One region of the Bacillus sp. KICET-3 genome, then DNA from elsewhere that is predicted to be linked to it. Evidence: riboswitches for the same ligand, from Rfam matches in the RefSeq annotation. Region 1 holds a riboswitch; the other holds the start of a gene.
The links. Region 1 has a riboswitch for lysine ahead of R5H20_RS16935 (aspartate kinase). Riboswitches for the same ligand answer to the same signal wherever they lie in the genome.

Region 1 (8,804 bases):
CTGGACTCCGCTGTATCCTGACGAGTGATGATAAACTTGATTGTCTGATTTTCACTCATGATTTCGCCACCTTTTTCTTCGAGTAATCCCGTTTACGCGGTGCGATTAATGAAACATCGACATCCTCATAATGGAATTTCGGGGCTTCAAAATCGCCTGCATGTTTCGCCATTGTCGTTTTCAGCCATTCCTCATCATTTCGTTCAGGGAAATCCGGTTTATAATGGGCGCCGCGGCTTTCGTTCCGGTTGTATGCGCCGAGTGTGATCACCCTTGCGAGCTGCAGCATGTTCCGCAGCTGACGCGTGAATACCGCTCCTTGGTTGCTCCATTTCGCCGTATCATTGATATTGATGCTGCTGTAGCGTTCCATGAGCTCCTGGATTTTTTCATCCGTTTGCAGAAGCTTGTCATTGTAGCGGACGACCGTCACATTGTCAGTCATCCATTCGCCGAGCTCTTTATGAAGCACATAAGCATTTTCATTGCCGTCCATCTTCATAACGTCCGCCCATTTTTCTTCTTCTTTTCTGATGTATGAATCATAGAGAGACGAAGATAAGTCCTCTGCGGATGTTTCAAGCCCTTGAATGTATTCAACGGCTTTAGGCCCGGCCACCATTCCGCCGTAGATCGCGGACAAGAGCGAATTCGCGCCAAGACGGTTTCCGCCGTGCATGGAGTAATCGCATTCGCCTGCGGCAAACAGCCCCGGAATGTTTGTCATTTGGTCGTAGTTGACCCAAAGTCCGCCCATTGAGTAGTGAACCGCAGGGAAAATTTTCATCGGCAGCTTGCGGGGGTCGTCCCCCATGAATTTTTCATAGATTTCAATAATGCCGCCAAGCTTGATATCAAGCTCTTTCGGATCTTTATGAGAAAGATCGAGATACACCATGTTTTCGCCGTTGATTCCGAGCTTCTGTCTGACGCAGACATCGAAAATTTCGCGAGTCGCGATATCACGCGGGACAAGGTTTCCGTATGCCGGATATTTTTCCTCAAGAAAGTACCAAGGTTTCCCGTCTTTATAGGTCCAGACCCGGCCGCCTTCGCCACGCGCCGATTCACTCATCAGCCTCAGCTTGTCATCACCCGGGATGGCCGTCGGGTGGATTTGGATGAATTCACCGTTCGCATAATATGCGCCCTGCTGGTAGACGATTGAAGCCGCTGATCCTGTATTGATCATGGAGTTCGTCGATTTTCCGAAGATGATTCCCGGTCCGCCGGTCGCCATGATGACGGCGTCCGAACGGAACGATTCAATTTCCATTGTCGTCAAATTTTGCGCGACGATGCCGCGGCACTTCCGATCATCATCAAGTACGGCGCCAAGAAATTCCCAGCCTTCATATTTGGAAACAAGCCCCGCAACTTCAAAGCGGCGGACCTGCTCATCAAGCGCATAAAGAAGCTGCTGACCTGTCGTTGCCCCGGCATACGCCGTTCTGTGATGCTGCGTTCCTCCGAAGCGGCGGAAATCGAGCAGCCCTTCCGGTGTCCTGTTGAACATGACCCCCATGCGGTCGAGCAGATGAATGATCGATGGCGCAGCCTCGCACATCGCTTTTACCGGCGGCTGGTTTGCCAAAAAGTCCCCGCCGTAAACCGTATCGTCAAAATGCTCCCAAGGGGAGTCTCCTTCACCTTTCGTATTAACCGCTCCGTTGATTCCGCCCTGCGCACATACTGAATGCGACCGTTTCACCGGAACGATTGAAAATAGTTTTACACTTGTTCCTGCTTCCGCAGCTTTAATGGTCGCCATCAGACCCGCAAGTCCTCCGCCGACGACGATAATGCTTGAGTTGCTCATGCCAGCCCCACTCCCTCTAGTAATCTAGTTCTTTTACACAAATGCCAAAATCGCTCTCAGCCCTACATAGGACAGCACAACAAAGACTCCCATTGTCACAAACGTGGAAATTCGCTGTGAACGCGGAGAAACCGTAATTCCCCAAGTGACAGCAAACGACCATAAACCGTTTGAAAAGTGGAAGATCGTTGAGAGGACACCTACAATGTAAAAGCCGAGCATGATCGGGGAGCTCAGAATATCAGCCATCATGTCAAAGTTTACCTCTGCCCCCATTTGGGCGGCAATCCGCGTTTGCCAGACATGCCAGCTGACAAAAATTAAGGTGATGATTCCTGTAACCCGCTGCAGAATAAACATCCAGTTTCTAAAGTAGCCGAATCTGTTCGCATTATTTTTCGCCGTAAACGCTATGTATACACCATAAACAGCATGATAAATCAGCGGAAGGAAAATCACGAAGATTTCCAACGCGTACCTGAACGGCAGGTTCTCCATAAAATGAGCGGCGTTGTTAAACGCCTCTTCTCCGCTTGCCGCAAAGTGATTGACAACCAAATGCTGGATGAGAAATATGCCCACCGGTATGACGCCAAGCAAAGAATGCAGTCTTCGATACACAAACTCTCTGTTCCCGGCCATTGCTTTACCCCCTAGTTGATAAGTGCAGTAAAATTGAAAGGTCTCCTATCCCCCGTCCTGTTTCAAATATCGCACTTTGTTAAGTTTTTATGACAATTTCATTTTACTCCTATGAGAAAAAAGCGTCAAGAAAACGCGTACATAAATTGAAATTTTCTAACATCTCACGAAATTTCAGAAATTTTTATTTTATTAAAATATAAATATATCAGATTTTTTTCTTTTGAAATTGCATGTCCGCGCTGTAATCTTCCCCCCCATTTAAGCTATAATAAACGAAGGAAAGAGGGGAGACATTGGATATGAACAAATATGAAGCAAACTTAGCGCAATTAAAAGAGCTGGAAGTCTCCGCATATGCCTATGAATTAATCAGGGAAGTGGTTCTTCCGGATATGCTGGGACAAGACTATGCCGACATGATGTATTGGGCCGGGAAAAACCTCGCCCGGAAGTTTCCGCTGGAATCATGGGAAGACATCCCTGCGTTTTTTCATGATGCAGGATGGGGAACGCTCACGATGGTTCATTCAAAAAAACAGGAACTTGAATTTGAACTTGAAGGCCCGCTGGTCTCCAATCGTCTCAAATTTCAAAAAGAACCCTGCTTTCAGCTTGAAGCCGGGTTTATCGCCGAACAAATCCAGCTGATGAACGAGCATATTGCCGAATCGTATGAACAAGTCAAAAAAAGAGCCGGAAAAGTCGTGTTAACGGTGAAATGGGATTTCAAAGATCCGGCTTGATCAAAAAGGGCTGCATGACATGACCGGCAGCCCTTTTGCAATAAGGTCAAAAGGCTTTGAATCCGCCTTCACTTTTTGGAGCCCATCCCTTCATTCCTTCAGCCAATAGTCATACTGCTTTTCCGCTTTATCCGACACCGACAAAAAGCTTGTGAATCGACCTCCTCATAAACCGGTCTGCCTTTATTTTTTTCTTATAAAAACACGCCCCGCCGACTGTCGAAATTCCGATATTCCCATGAACGGGCCAATAGATCTATAGGATTTCAGCGATATTATCATAAATAAGATTCAAATCTATGGTCATGATGGCACAAATTCCGAACTCCCTGTTATTAATAAAAGAAAGACATCCTAGAGGAGCCCCTCTAGGATGTTTTAATTGGCGGGAATACTGACTTTCGACAATTCAAAAGCATCATGCAACGCTTCGACCGCTTTCACCATATCGTTTTCATTGATCACGGTGGAGACTTTGATCTCAGACGTGCTGACCATTTTGACCTGGATGTTTTTTTCGGCAAGCACGGCGAACATTTCAGCGGCCACGCCCGGGTTGGAGATCATGCCGGACCCAACGATGGATACTTTGGCAAGCCTGTTTTCCGTCTCAATCTGTTCGTAGTCGAGCGCGTCTTTGTATTCTTCCAAAACCTCCACAGTTCTTGACAAGTCTTCCGTTTTCACGGAGAAGGATATCGACGTTTTGCTCGTGCTTGTGACGGATTGAATGATGATATCCACATTGATATTTTGTTTGGCGAGCGTTGTGAAAATCGTCGACAGCGTTGTCAGACCGCTTGAGAGGCCGCACACCGTGACGCGGGTAATTTGATCTTCAAACGCAATCCCTCTTACGACTAAATTTTCTTCCATTGATGATTCCTCCTCGATTAATGTTCCGGCTTCTTTTTCGGTGCTTGAACGGACCTCTAACGGGACCTGATAGTTTTTCGCGAATTCAACGGCTCTCGGATGAAGCACGCCCGCGCCAAGATTAGCGAGCTCAAGCATTTCGTCGTAGGAGATTCCGGCAAGCTTTCTCGCTGTCTTGACATAGCGGGGGTCTGTCGTGAAAACGCCTGGCACGTCTGTGTATATGTCGCATTTATCAGCTTTTAAAGCGGCAGCAAGCGCAACCGCCGTCGTATCGGAGCCTCCCCTTCCGAGCGTGGTGATTTCCCCGCCGTCTGTGATCCCCTGAAACCCGGCGACAACGACGATTTTCCCTTCTTTCAACCGCTCTTTCAGCCTGGTTGTCTCGATATCGGCGACCCTTGCGTTGCTGTGAATATTTTCGGTTTGGATGCCCGCCTGCCAGCCGGTATATGAAACGGCATCATATCCTTTTTCCTGCAAAGCCATTGTCAAGAGGGAAATCGTCACCTGTTCTCCGGTTGAAAGCAACATGTCCATTTCCCTGCGGCTCGGCTGCTCGGTGATTTCTTTGGCAAGACTGACGAGGGAATCCGTCGATTTTCCCATGGCGGAAACAACGACAATGACGTTATGCCCCCGCTTTTTTTCTTCAATGGCGCGGTTTGCGGCATTCAATATTTTTTCCACTGATCCTACTGACGTTCCGCCAAATTTTTGGACGATGAGACCCATATTTACCACCCTTTTTGTTTTCAGTCGTGTTTTCTTATGTATGAAGAAGAAAGCTGGATCGGCGTTAAAAAACAAAAAAGCAATGAGAGAATTCCCTCATTGCTTTTAATCAACCAAAAATGCCGATGATCCTAAACAACGAGATAGCTCTCCAAGAAAGCGAATTTCTTGACAGCCTCACATTTATTCAATGTAAAGCCAGCATGTAAAACGAATGGAGTTTTACCCGCTTCGGCGACGCTCCCCTTTCAGCTTTCTTCATCGAAATCCATCTTTCTCAGAAAGCTTACTCTTGAAGTTCGCACCTCTATCTTCACCATATAACACGATCTTATTATGAAATTAGTACAAATTCTATCAGATTCCTGTAAAAAGTCAATGTTATTTTTTCAGCGCCTCGAAAATCAATTGCGCCGTCTTCAGCGGAATGCCGGCTTTTTGAATGTCTTCCACGCTTGCTTCCTTCATTTTTTTGACGGAGCCGAATTGTTTTAGCAGCAGCTTTTTCCGCTGCTCGCCGACACCCGGAATTCCGTCAAGCACCGATTGGAAAGCGCTTTTTCCCCTCAGCTGCCTGTGAAAGCTGATGGCAAACCTGTGCACCTCATCCTGAATGCGCTGAAGCAAATAAAATTCCTGGCTGTTCCGTTCAAGCTGAACGATTTCAAGCGGATCGCCGATCAGAAGGTTCGATGTTCTGTGCTTGTCGTCTTTTACCAGACCGGCGACCGGAATATCGAGGTTGAGCTCATTTTCAAGTACGTCGACGGCAGCTGAAACCTGGCCTTTCCCTCCGTCAATCAAAATCAAATCGGGCAGCGGCAGGTTTTCTTTCAGCACCCTTGTGTATCTCCTTCTGACCACTTCACGCATTGATCCGTAGTCGTCAGGTCCTTCGACCGTTTTAATTTTATATTTGCGGTATTCTTTTTTGTTTGGCTTTCCGTCAAGAAATACGACCATGGCAGAAACGGGGTTTGTTCCTTGAATATTGGAATTGTCGAACGCTTCAATTCTGTACGGCGTATAGATGCCCAGCGCTTTGCCCAGTTTTTCAATCGCGCCGATCGTCCGCTCTTCATCTCGTTCGATCAGCGAAAATTTCTCTTTCAAGGCGAGCTTCGCGTTTTTATGGGCAAGGAGAAGCAGATCTTTCTTCGCCCCCCTTTTCGGCTGGCGGACGTTTACATCCAAAAACTCCTCAATCATGTCTTTATCGACGCTGTCAGGCACCAAAATTTCCTTCGGAAGAAAATGATTGTTTTTGGAATAGAACTGGCCGATGAACGTTAAAAATTCCTCATCCGCTTCCCTGTATAAAGGGAACATGCTGACATCCCTTTCAATCAGTTTTCCCTGTCTGATGAAAAAGACCTGAACGCACATCCAGCCTTTGTCATACGAGTAGGCAAATACATCGCGGTCCACCATATCATTCAGCATCATTTTTTGTTTTTCCATCGTTGACTCGATATGGGCAATCTGATCGCGGTATTCCTTCGCCCTTTCAAACTGCAGGTTTTCCGAGGCTTCGAGCATCTTCTCTTCAAGTTCTTTTTTGACCTCTTTATAGCCGCCCTTTAAAAAACGGGTAATGTCTTCAGTCAGCTCTCTGTTCGTCTCCTCAGTCACGTCATAGACACACGGCGCCAGACACTGGCCGAGATGATAGTACAGACAGACGCGGTCAGGCAGCTTCGCGCATTTCCTCAGCGGGTAAAGGCGGTCGAGCAGTTTTTTCGTCTCCCTTGCGGCTTGCACATTCGGGTATGGGCCGAAATAGCGGCCTTTGTCTTTTTTGACCTTCCGCGTGACGATCAGTTTTGGATGCCGTTCATTCGTTATTTTGATAAAAGGATAGCTTTTATCATCCTTGAGCATTACATTATATTTCGGATCATATTTTTTGATTAAGTTCATTTCGAGAATGAGCGCTTCGATATTTGATGAAGTGACAATGTATTCAAAGTCTTCGATTTCACTGACGAGCCTCTGTGTTTTCGCATCGTGGGAGCCGCTGAAATAGGAGCGGACCCTGTTTTTTAATATTTTTGCTTTCCCCACGTAGATCACGGTCTGCTGCCTGTCTTTCATTAGATAGCAGCCCGGCTGATCGGGAAGAAGGGCAAGCTTTTCTTTGATTGTTTTATTCATCAAAAATCCTTCCTTGTTTCGGCGTTTTTCATACTTTCAGTTTATCATGACCGACCACATGTTCTCCACAATTGGAGGCCTCACCTGGGAGAAAATCGGCATATCCATATGAAAAAAGCGATCCCTCTGGAATCGCCTTTTTCTCCGTTTATATCTTACAAATGTTTGTTGACAAGCTCTTCAAGCGCTTCTTTTGGCTTAAAGCCGACGGATGTTTCAACAACTTCGCCGTCCTTGAATATGAGAAGAGTCGGGATGCTCATCACACCGTATTTGCCGGCTGTTTCCTGGTTTTCGTCAACATCGATTTTTACGATTTTCAGTTTGTCGCCCATTTCCTGATCCAGCTCTTCAAGTACAGGAGCGATCATTTTGCATGGTCCGCACCAAGGAGCCCAAAAATCGGCGAGAACGACGCCTTCACTTGTTTCAGATGAAAATGTTTGATCAGTTGCTTTTACGATAGCCATTCTTTCATTCCTCCAATTGTGAAATTATGCTTTTTAGTATAGCATCTCCCTTTGGTTCACGCTAACATAATGCTTGAGTATACGTTTCCCTATCCGCAGAGTTTTAGACATACTGATTTTCAGCTGCTGGCAAAAATGCGGGATACCCCATTTTATTTCCGGCTGATGGTGAATGTGCCTAACAAAAAACCGGCCTTGCCGGCCGGTTTTTTCAAGTGCTGACGCTCAGCTTTTTAAATTCTTCAGTCAAAAGAGGGACGATTTCAAACAAATCTCCGACAATGCCGTAGTCTGCAATCTTGAAAATATCAGCTTCAGGATCTTTGTTGATGGCGACGATGATTTTGCTGTTTGACATCCCGGCGAGATGCTGAATCGCTCCCGAGATCCCGCAGGCGATATAAAGATCCGGTGTCACGACTTTCCCGGTTTGGCCGATTTGCAGGGAATAATCGCAGTAATCTGCATCACACGCCCCCCTTGAAGCCCCGACTGCACCCCCGAGCACATCCGCCAGTTCCTGCAGCGGCTTGAAGCCGTCAGCGCTTTTCACCCCGCGTCCGCCGGCGACGATGATTTTCGCTTCGGATAAATCGACGCCTTCGGATGTTTTTTTCACCACGTCTTTAATGATCGTTCTGATGTCTGTTATATTGACCGGCATGCTTTCGACCGCGCCCGTCCGGCTTTCGTCCTGAGCGAGCGGTGCAATGTTGTTCGGCCTGATCGTCGCGAAAATCGTTTCGTCTTCAGAAATGATCTTTTCAAACGCTTTCCCTGAATAGATCGGCCTCGTAAAGACGACATTCCCCCCAGCCACGCTGACGTCGATGGCATCTGAGATCAGCCCCGTCCCTAAGCGGGCCGCAAGCTTCGGAGTAAAGTCTTTTCCCATTGATGTATGTCCGGCGATGATGGCATCAGGGTTTTCTTTTTCGAGGATCGGCAAAAATGCTTGCGCATAGCCGTCCGATGTGTAATGCTTGAGCATCTGATCCTCGGCCGTCAGCACCTTATCAGCGCCGTGCTGAATCAGTTCGGACGCATATTGTGAAACGCTTTCACCGATCAGAACCCCGATCACCTCTCCTCCTTCGGCAATCGTTTTCCCCGCGGCGATCGCTTCAAAGGTGACATTTCTTAATGAGCCGTCCCGGCATTCTCCCAATACGATAACTTTTTTGCTCATACCCATTTCCCCCTGTATTTTGATGACCGTGTTTTGGCTTTCCCTTTTTCGCCTCAAATCACTTTGGCTTCGCTTCTCAGCAGCGACACAAGGTCTGCCGCCTGCTGCTCCGGTTCTCCCGCAAGGATTTTGCCGGCTTCTTTTTGCGGAGGCAGAAAGCGTTCGATCGTCTT
Region 2 (7,480 bases), 490 kb from region 1:
CCCTTTGGAATTGTAAGATTTAGATTTTCGACAATCATCTGCTCGCCATAGCCAATCCCCAGCTCATTTGTAGAAAGAGACACTTTGCAATCTTCCCTTCTTTAATTTGTTTTCATCAGTAAATATATAAAGTACGGCGCGCCTAAAACGGAAATGACTAGTCCGACGGGAATCTCCGATGGCGCGAGGAGATTTCTGCCGATCAAATCGGCCAGCAAAAAGAGCAAAGCCCCCGTCAACGCAGACGCCGGTATCAAAAGCTGATGTTTCGGCCCGACAAGCCTTCTTGCGATATGGGGAGCAACCAGACCGAGAAAGGTGATATTGCCCCCCGCCGCCACGCAGGCGCCGCTGAGAGCTGCCGCGGCCAACAGCAGTGTGCGCCGTTCTTTTTCAACGGCCGTTCCAAGGCCGGCAGCAATCTGATCGCCAAGATTAAGTACATTTAAATAGCGCGCTTTATATAGGATAAAAGGAAGCAATACGGCAATCCATGGAAGGGTTGCCCAAACAAAGCTCCAGTTGGCGTTCCATATGTTTCCCGAAAGCCATACGGTCGCCTGCATAAAATCGTTTGGATCCATTTTCAGCTGCAGCATGAGAATGGCCGCGCCAAATGCGGCGTTGACTCCGATGCCGACCAAAACTAGGCGGACAGGATTAAGCCCCTTTTTCCATGCGAGCAAATAAATCAAAATGACCGAAATGCAAGCTCCTATAAATGCAAAAATCGGCAGGGAAAACATCATGCTTGCTTCGAGGCGGTCGATTGACCCCTGTAAAAAGAAGATGAACAGAACCACGGCAAAACCCGCTCCGGCATTGATTCCCAAAATCCCCGGATCAGCCAGGTCGTTTTGGGAAATCCCCTGCCAGACGGCCCCCGCTGCGGCAATCCCGGCGCCGATGATCATTGCAAGAATCATGCGCGGCAGGCGAAACTCAAATAACACTAGCTCGTCTTGCGGCGTGCCGGCTCCAAACAACGTTTTCAGCGTGTCAAGCGGAGCAATCCGAATCTCTCCCCTATTCAGGCTGAGTAAAAACACGCCGGTGATCAGCGCGGCCATAACCAGCATGATCACTGCCGCGCGGCTGTTTTTGTTTTTGATGGTCTCCATTACAGCCCCCTCCCTTCACGCCGGGCCAAATAGAGAAAGAATGGGACGCCGACAAGCGCCGTCACCGCTCCAACCGGTGTTTCAAAAGGAGGGTTGATCATCCTTGCCGCTATGTCGGCATAAAGGAGAAGCACAGCCCCCAACACCGCTGAACACGGAATGATCCAGCGATAATCCATGCCGGCCAAAAACCGGGTAATATGCGGGATGATCAAACCGATGAAACCAATCGAGCCTGCCACAGACACTGCGGCACCCGTAAGCAAAACGACGGAAACGACCCCGATCGTTTTGACCGTGTTTGTCGATTGGCCAAGCCCTTTTGCCAATTCCTCTCCCAAGCTTAAAACGGTTATCGAACGGGCGATCAAAAAGACAAGCATCAATCCGAGTGCCGCTGCGGGAACCAAAAGCTCTACGCTCGACCATTTCATGCCTGCGATACCGCCGGCATACCAAAAGCTCACATCGCGGGCTACATCAAAATGTATCGCAATGCCTGATGACAGCGCCCTGAGAAACGTTCCGACCGCCGTTCCCGCCAAGGCCAGCTTTACAGGAGTAAGGCCGCCTTTTGAAAACATTCCGACCGCAAAAACAATCGCTGCTCCCAAACCCGCCCCGGCAAATGACCAGGCCATCAGCCCGAGGGCAGAGATGCCGGGAAAACAGGCAAAAGCGACGGCTATCGCAAATGCCGAGCCGTCTGTCACGCTCATAATGTCCGGCGAAGCGAGCGGATTTCTCGTCATGCCCTGCATGATCGCGCCGGAAACGGCCAGACAAGCGCCGACAAGCATTGCACTGACCGTCCTCGGCAGCCTGAGCTCCAAAATAATTTGATGGGCCGTATTTTTTGAATCAAAGTGAAAAAGCGCGTCCCATACAGTGCCAAGCTTGATATCAGCCGCACCGAGGGCTATCGATAATGCCCCGCCGAACAACAGGATGACAAGTCCGCCCAGAAGGACAAATACGGCTCCAAGGGGACGGCTTACCAGCCGTTCTTCATGCTCCGGCTCGTCCCCGCTGGTGATCTGATGAATATTTCTGTATGACCCCAATCGATGCCATTCCTTTCCTATATCTACAATCGATAACGATTATCATTTTCATTTTATAGTATATCAGTCTCAGGCCGAATTTTTAAGAAAAAATTTATCAAATGAAAAAAAGCCCGCTGATCTTCGAAAGAAGACCGCGGGCCCATGGCTCATGACTGCCGATTCTTGCCAAACCTTTTGGCCGCAAACGGGTAGATGACAAGTCCGACAAAGAACAATCCGATTCCCAATATAAAGGTAAGTAAATCAGACGTTCCGGAGACGATCACCCATAAAGAATAAGCAAGAGCTGCCAGTGCAATGATGCCGTCGCCCAGTCTCGATCCTTTCAGCTCATCATAAGTTTCCCCTTTTAGGATGAGCTTCAGGCTGAATAGTGCTGCAATCAAATATGGGACAAGATAAGCCAGCGTCGCCGATGTCGTCAAGAACGTAAAGGCCTGGCTGATCGTTCCGGAAATCGTCGAGAATATAAAAATCTGAGACATGACATTCGTGACGATCAACGAATTGACAGGACTTCCTTTTTTGTTCGTCTTCGCAAAAAAAGCAGGAAAATCGCCAGCCTTAGCGGCTTGGTATGGAACTTCTGACCCGATCAAAATCCAGCCGAGCATGGAGCCGAACAGGGAAACGATCGCCAGAATGGCCATCACAACGCTCCCCAAGCCGCCGATAATCGCGTGCAGCACATCAACAAACGGCTTATCTGAAGCCTTCAGCTGGTCATGCGGGATAATGCCCATCGTAATGAGTGTAATAATCATATAAATGCCAAGCGCGATCAGCAGTCCCGTAATCGTAGCCCGTTTGACATCCCGCTGCGAAGAAGCGCGCCCTGATAAGATAACGGCTGACTCGATGCCGACGAACGCCCACAGCGTTGAAATCGCCGCATTATAGACCTGACCGCCAAGCCCCACGCTTTTTCCTTCAGCTTCAACAGGAAAATAAAATGATTCAAATAAAGACACCTGAAAAACGAATAATCCGGCTACAATAAACAGAACAAATCCGAGCACTTTGGAAAACGTCGCCAAAAAGTTGAGTTTTCCGGCTCCGTTTAAGCTTGTGACGAGAATGAAATGAGTGCCCCACAACAGAATCGTGCAGACGATAAATGTCAAAAGCTGTCCGAGTGTGACGGCATGCCCGCCAATCTCAAACATCTTGCGTCCATCAGTTAAAATCGGCAGGAATGTTGTCAAATAACCGGCAAGGCTCGTGATGATGGCCACATTGCTGATCCAGCTTGCCACCCAGTAGCCCCACACCATTGTAAAGCCAGCCGCGTTTCCTTTTTTCGGATCTGAGAAGAGCGCCCTTGCATAGCTTTGCGGGCCCGCTTTCAGATCCGGACGGCGGATCGATAAATGTCCGAATACGAGAGCGATCATTAAAACGCCCGCACCCGTCACAAGCCATGCCACCGTTACACCAAGCGGACTTGCCGTCTGGGCGAGCGTGCTTGGGAGCATAAAAATTCCGGAGCCGACCATATTTCCGACGACAAACGCCGTTAAAAGCCAGAAGCCCCATTTTTTTGTCTGTTCCATCTTATAATACCTCCGAGCATTTTATAAAAAATATGCCGGACCAGACCGTGAGATCAGTCAAAATAAAAAAAGCATGAACAAAAGTCCATGCCAAAACAACATACACTCTTGATCTCCGGATAGCCCTCCGCAGGGAACCCCGCGGCAGTCCTGCACTTATTCAATGCAGACCCAGCATAAAGAATGAATGGCTTCTTTATGCTTCGGCGCTGATGCCTTTTACGCATGATCACAGGCTCCAATTCAGCCTCACATGCGCGACTTATCATCCGCGCAACCTCTACCTCACTAAGAGTTAAGAGTGAGGATTTATCACATATTCACATCCGAAGGTTACCAGAGAAATTTTGATCTGTCAAAGGGAACTGATGGAAAAACGGTTGAAGCCTGCATATCAACGTAAAAGGCCGCCTGCTTCGGCAGCCTTGGCGGACGGAGCGCGCAGGTCCCCATCCATTTATGGCGATTATCGGTTATTTTTGTTTTTTCGGACCGCCTCTTGCAGAGGGTCTCCTTTTAATGCCGCCCCTGCATCTTCAAGCGCCCCCTGAACGGCGTTCTGATCTTTGGCTTTATTTTTTCCCCGATCTTTATTGAAGAAAAAACCCACATGAATCACCTCTTTAAAAATTTGGTACAATTTTAATTTGTCTTATCATCAAAAAAATATGCTGCAAGCTTTACCCATTGCATCCAGCTGCGGGATGTTTCCGTTTTCGCATATTCTTCCCGAAAAAAAAATCAAGCCCGAAAGTCGGCAGAATCAGTCTTGAAGGCCTTCAGATCTCTTGATATAGTTTTCTTTAGGAATTAGGTCTTAAAGGAGAAGCGAATATGACAGGAAAAACACACATTATGGGGGGAGTCGCTTCTTGTACGGCTGTCGCTTATTTTTATGGATATGATCCCGTATTTATGACCGCTTCAGGCGTTCTTGGCGCATTGATACCCGATATTTGCCACACGAAAAGCAAAATAGGCAGAAAGCTTCCGATTTTATCAACGCTGGTCAGTTCGATATTCGGCCACAGGACATTCACGCACAGCCTGCTTTTTTTACTGCTTACCGCATTTGCTGCACATTTATACTTTGCAAATCAGAGCATTTTGGTCGGACTGATGGCGGGAATGGCCAGCCATCTGCTGCTTGATGCGGGGACGACAAACGGCATCAAGCTTTTCTTTCCTTCATCAATCAGAATCCGCCTGCCGCTTTACATTAAAACAGGCGGCAAAGCCGAACAGGGCGTAATGGCTGCCCTCACCATTCTTTCATGTTATTTTATTGCCGTCTTAATGGCATGAACGGCGAAATTAGTTTTATTTGCCACCGAAAGTTTTTTTTAGTAATTTAAACATATGCGGGGCTAAGAATTTGTGAGGAGCTATTGATAAATGAAAGAACATTTTTTCAAAAAGCAGTGGTTTTTATGCTTATCGATTTTTTTCATGTGGATGAAGACGTATTTCATCTACAAACTGGGGTTTCACCTGCAGATTGACAATGCGCTGCAGGAGCTGATTCTGTTTTTGAACCCGCTTAGCTTTCTCATCCCCGTATTCGGCATCAGTCTTTTTTGCCGCGAAAAAACAAAGCGGCTGTTTCTAATCGCTGCAAACGTCATACTTACGGGCATTCTGATCGCAAACTGCATTTTTTACGGTTTTTATATTGATTTTATTACAATCCCCGTGTTGTTCCAGGCCAAAAACCTCGGGGGACTCGGAAGCAGTTTTCAGGAGCTGTTCAATCCTTTATTTATCGTTCTTTTCTTTGACTTGGCTTTACTCGCATGGCTGGCAAAACGCCGGAAAACAGAAGTGAAGCCGTCGCGGAAAGCCATCAAACTCTACTATACCGCAGCAGCCGGAATCGCGCTTTTTAATCTCGCCTTATCAGAACTCGATCAGCCGAAATTATTAGCCAACTCCTTTGACAGGGAAGTGCTGGTCAAGCATATCGGATTGTACCAGTTCCATCTGTTCGACGGGATTACGCAAACGTTTAATTTGACGCAAAAGGCGGTTGCGGATGAGAACAGTCTGGCGACGATCGAAAATTATACAAATGCCGACTACAGCAAGCCAAACAAAGAGATGTTCGGCACCGCTAAAGGGCGCAATGTCATTTTCGTGACGCTTGAATCGACGCAAAGCTTTGTCATCGATGAAAAAGTGAACGGAAAAGAAATCACTCCGTTTTTGAATCAATTCATTAAAAAGAGCTATTATTTTGACCACTTTTATCAGCAGACCGAACAGGGAAAAACCTCTGATTCCGAGTTTATCGTCGCCAATTCTCTTTATCCGTCGTTAAGCGGAGCTGTCTTTTTTACCAAAAGCGAAAATCAATACAATTCGATATATAAAACACTGTCGAAAAACGATTATACCTCCGCCGTATTTCATGCCAACAACAAAAAGTTCTGGAACAGGGACGTCATGTACGGCTCTCTCGGCATTGACCGCTTTTATGATGTGGATAATTTCAATGTGACAGATGATAATTCAACAGGCTGGGGACTGAAGGATAAAGAATTTTTGGCGCAGTCCGCAGATATCATGAAGGAATTGCCGCAGCCGTTTTACAGCAGCCTGATTACGCTGACCAACCACTTTCCATTCCAAATTGATGACAAGGATCGGCTGATTGATGAATATGATTCAAACAGCGAGGTGTTAAACCGCTATGTAACGACAGTGCGCTACCAGGACGAAGCACTGAAGCATTTTATCGCGAAGCTGAAAGAAAACGGGCTGTATGAACACTCGGTGATTGTCTTTATGGGGGACCACTACGGCATTTCTGAAGCACATAACGATGCACTCGCCCAATTTTTAGGAAAAAGCGAAATCACACCGTATGATACTGTCCAGCTTCAGCGTGTCCCATTGATTATCCACATCCCGGGGATTACCGACAAAAAGCCGCAAACCATTTCAGAAATAGGCGGACAAATCGATGTCAAACCGACATTGCTTCATTTGCTGGGAGTCGATACAAAAGGCATGATCCAGTTTGGAAACGATCTATTTTCTAACGAGCGAATGCCTTTCGCCGTACTAAGGAATGGAAGCTTTATTACAAACGACTATCTCTATACGAAAAATGCCTGCTACAATCAAAAAACCGGAGAGCTCCTTGAGGATGCGAAAGACAAATGCGGGTCTTTGAAAGAGAAAGCGAATGAGGAGCTTTCCCTGTCCGATAAAATCATCAATGGAGATTTGTTGAGGTTTTATAAAAAATAAGTCTGTTTCGCCCCCTCCCACAAGCATTTACTGCGGTGGGAGGGGCTGTTTAAATTTGCGGACGGTTGGGTATTATATACCGAATGTTCGATATGGCCTTGCGGATTTGCTAATCCTTCGATAATCTAATGAATAGACAATTTTGTTTCGGGTGCCGATTATTTCATGAAGTGTTATAAAATTTCTGAATAAGAAGGTTTTAAAATGAGTGAAACACAACAAAAGATAAACAAAATGCCGATTGTTGCCGTATTGATTACCGGGACTTTTATCGCCATTTTAAACCAGACGCTGCTGACGACGGCGCTGCCGCCTATCATGCGGGATTTGAACATTACCCCGGGGCTCGCCCAGTGGCTGACGACCGTTTTTATGCTTGTAAACGGGATTATGATTCCGGTTACGGCGTTTTTAATTGAAAAATTCACGACGAGAAAGCTGTTTATGGCCGCCATGTCATTATTTACGGCAGGAACCCTGATCTGCG

Region 2: another riboswitch for lysine. It lies ahead of R5H20_RS19545 (amino acid permease); the one in region 1 lies ahead of R5H20_RS16935 (aspartate kinase).

The regions. Positions count from the first base shown of each region.
Region 1 is NZ_CP137345.1:3,312,353-3,321,156, forward strand. It holds gene sdhB (succinate dehydrogenase iron-sulfur subunit) at 1-59, opposite strand, end outside; gene sdhA (succinate dehydrogenase flavoprotein subunit) at 56-1,819, opposite strand; gene R5H20_RS16925 (succinate dehydrogenase cytochrome b558 subunit) at 1,853-2,461, opposite strand; gene R5H20_RS16930 (YslB family protein) at 2,764-3,207, shown strand; gene R5H20_RS16935 (aspartate kinase) at 3,586-4,818, opposite strand; lysine riboswitch at 4,955-5,136, opposite strand; gene uvrC (excinuclease ABC subunit UvrC) at 5,200-6,972, opposite strand; gene trxA (thioredoxin) at 7,128-7,442, opposite strand; gene R5H20_RS16950 (electron transfer flavoprotein subunit alpha/FixB family protein) at 7,654-8,631, opposite strand; gene R5H20_RS16955 (electron transfer flavoprotein subunit beta/FixA family protein) at 8,685-8,804, opposite strand, start outside.
Region 2 is NZ_CP137345.1:3,806,344-3,813,823, forward strand. It holds gene R5H20_RS19530 (ABC transporter ATP-binding protein) at 1-38, opposite strand, end outside; gene R5H20_RS19535 (FecCD family ABC transporter permease) at 102-1,121, opposite strand; gene R5H20_RS19540 (FecCD family ABC transporter permease) at 1,121-2,185, opposite strand; gene R5H20_RS19545 (amino acid permease) at 2,335-3,741, opposite strand; lysine riboswitch at 3,854-4,032, opposite strand; gene sspJ (small acid-soluble spore protein SspJ) at 4,208-4,351, opposite strand; gene R5H20_RS19555 (metal-dependent hydrolase) at 4,576-5,046, shown strand; gene R5H20_RS19560 (LTA synthase family protein) at 5,137-6,993, shown strand; gene R5H20_RS19565 (MDR family MFS transporter) at 7,198-7,480, shown strand, end outside.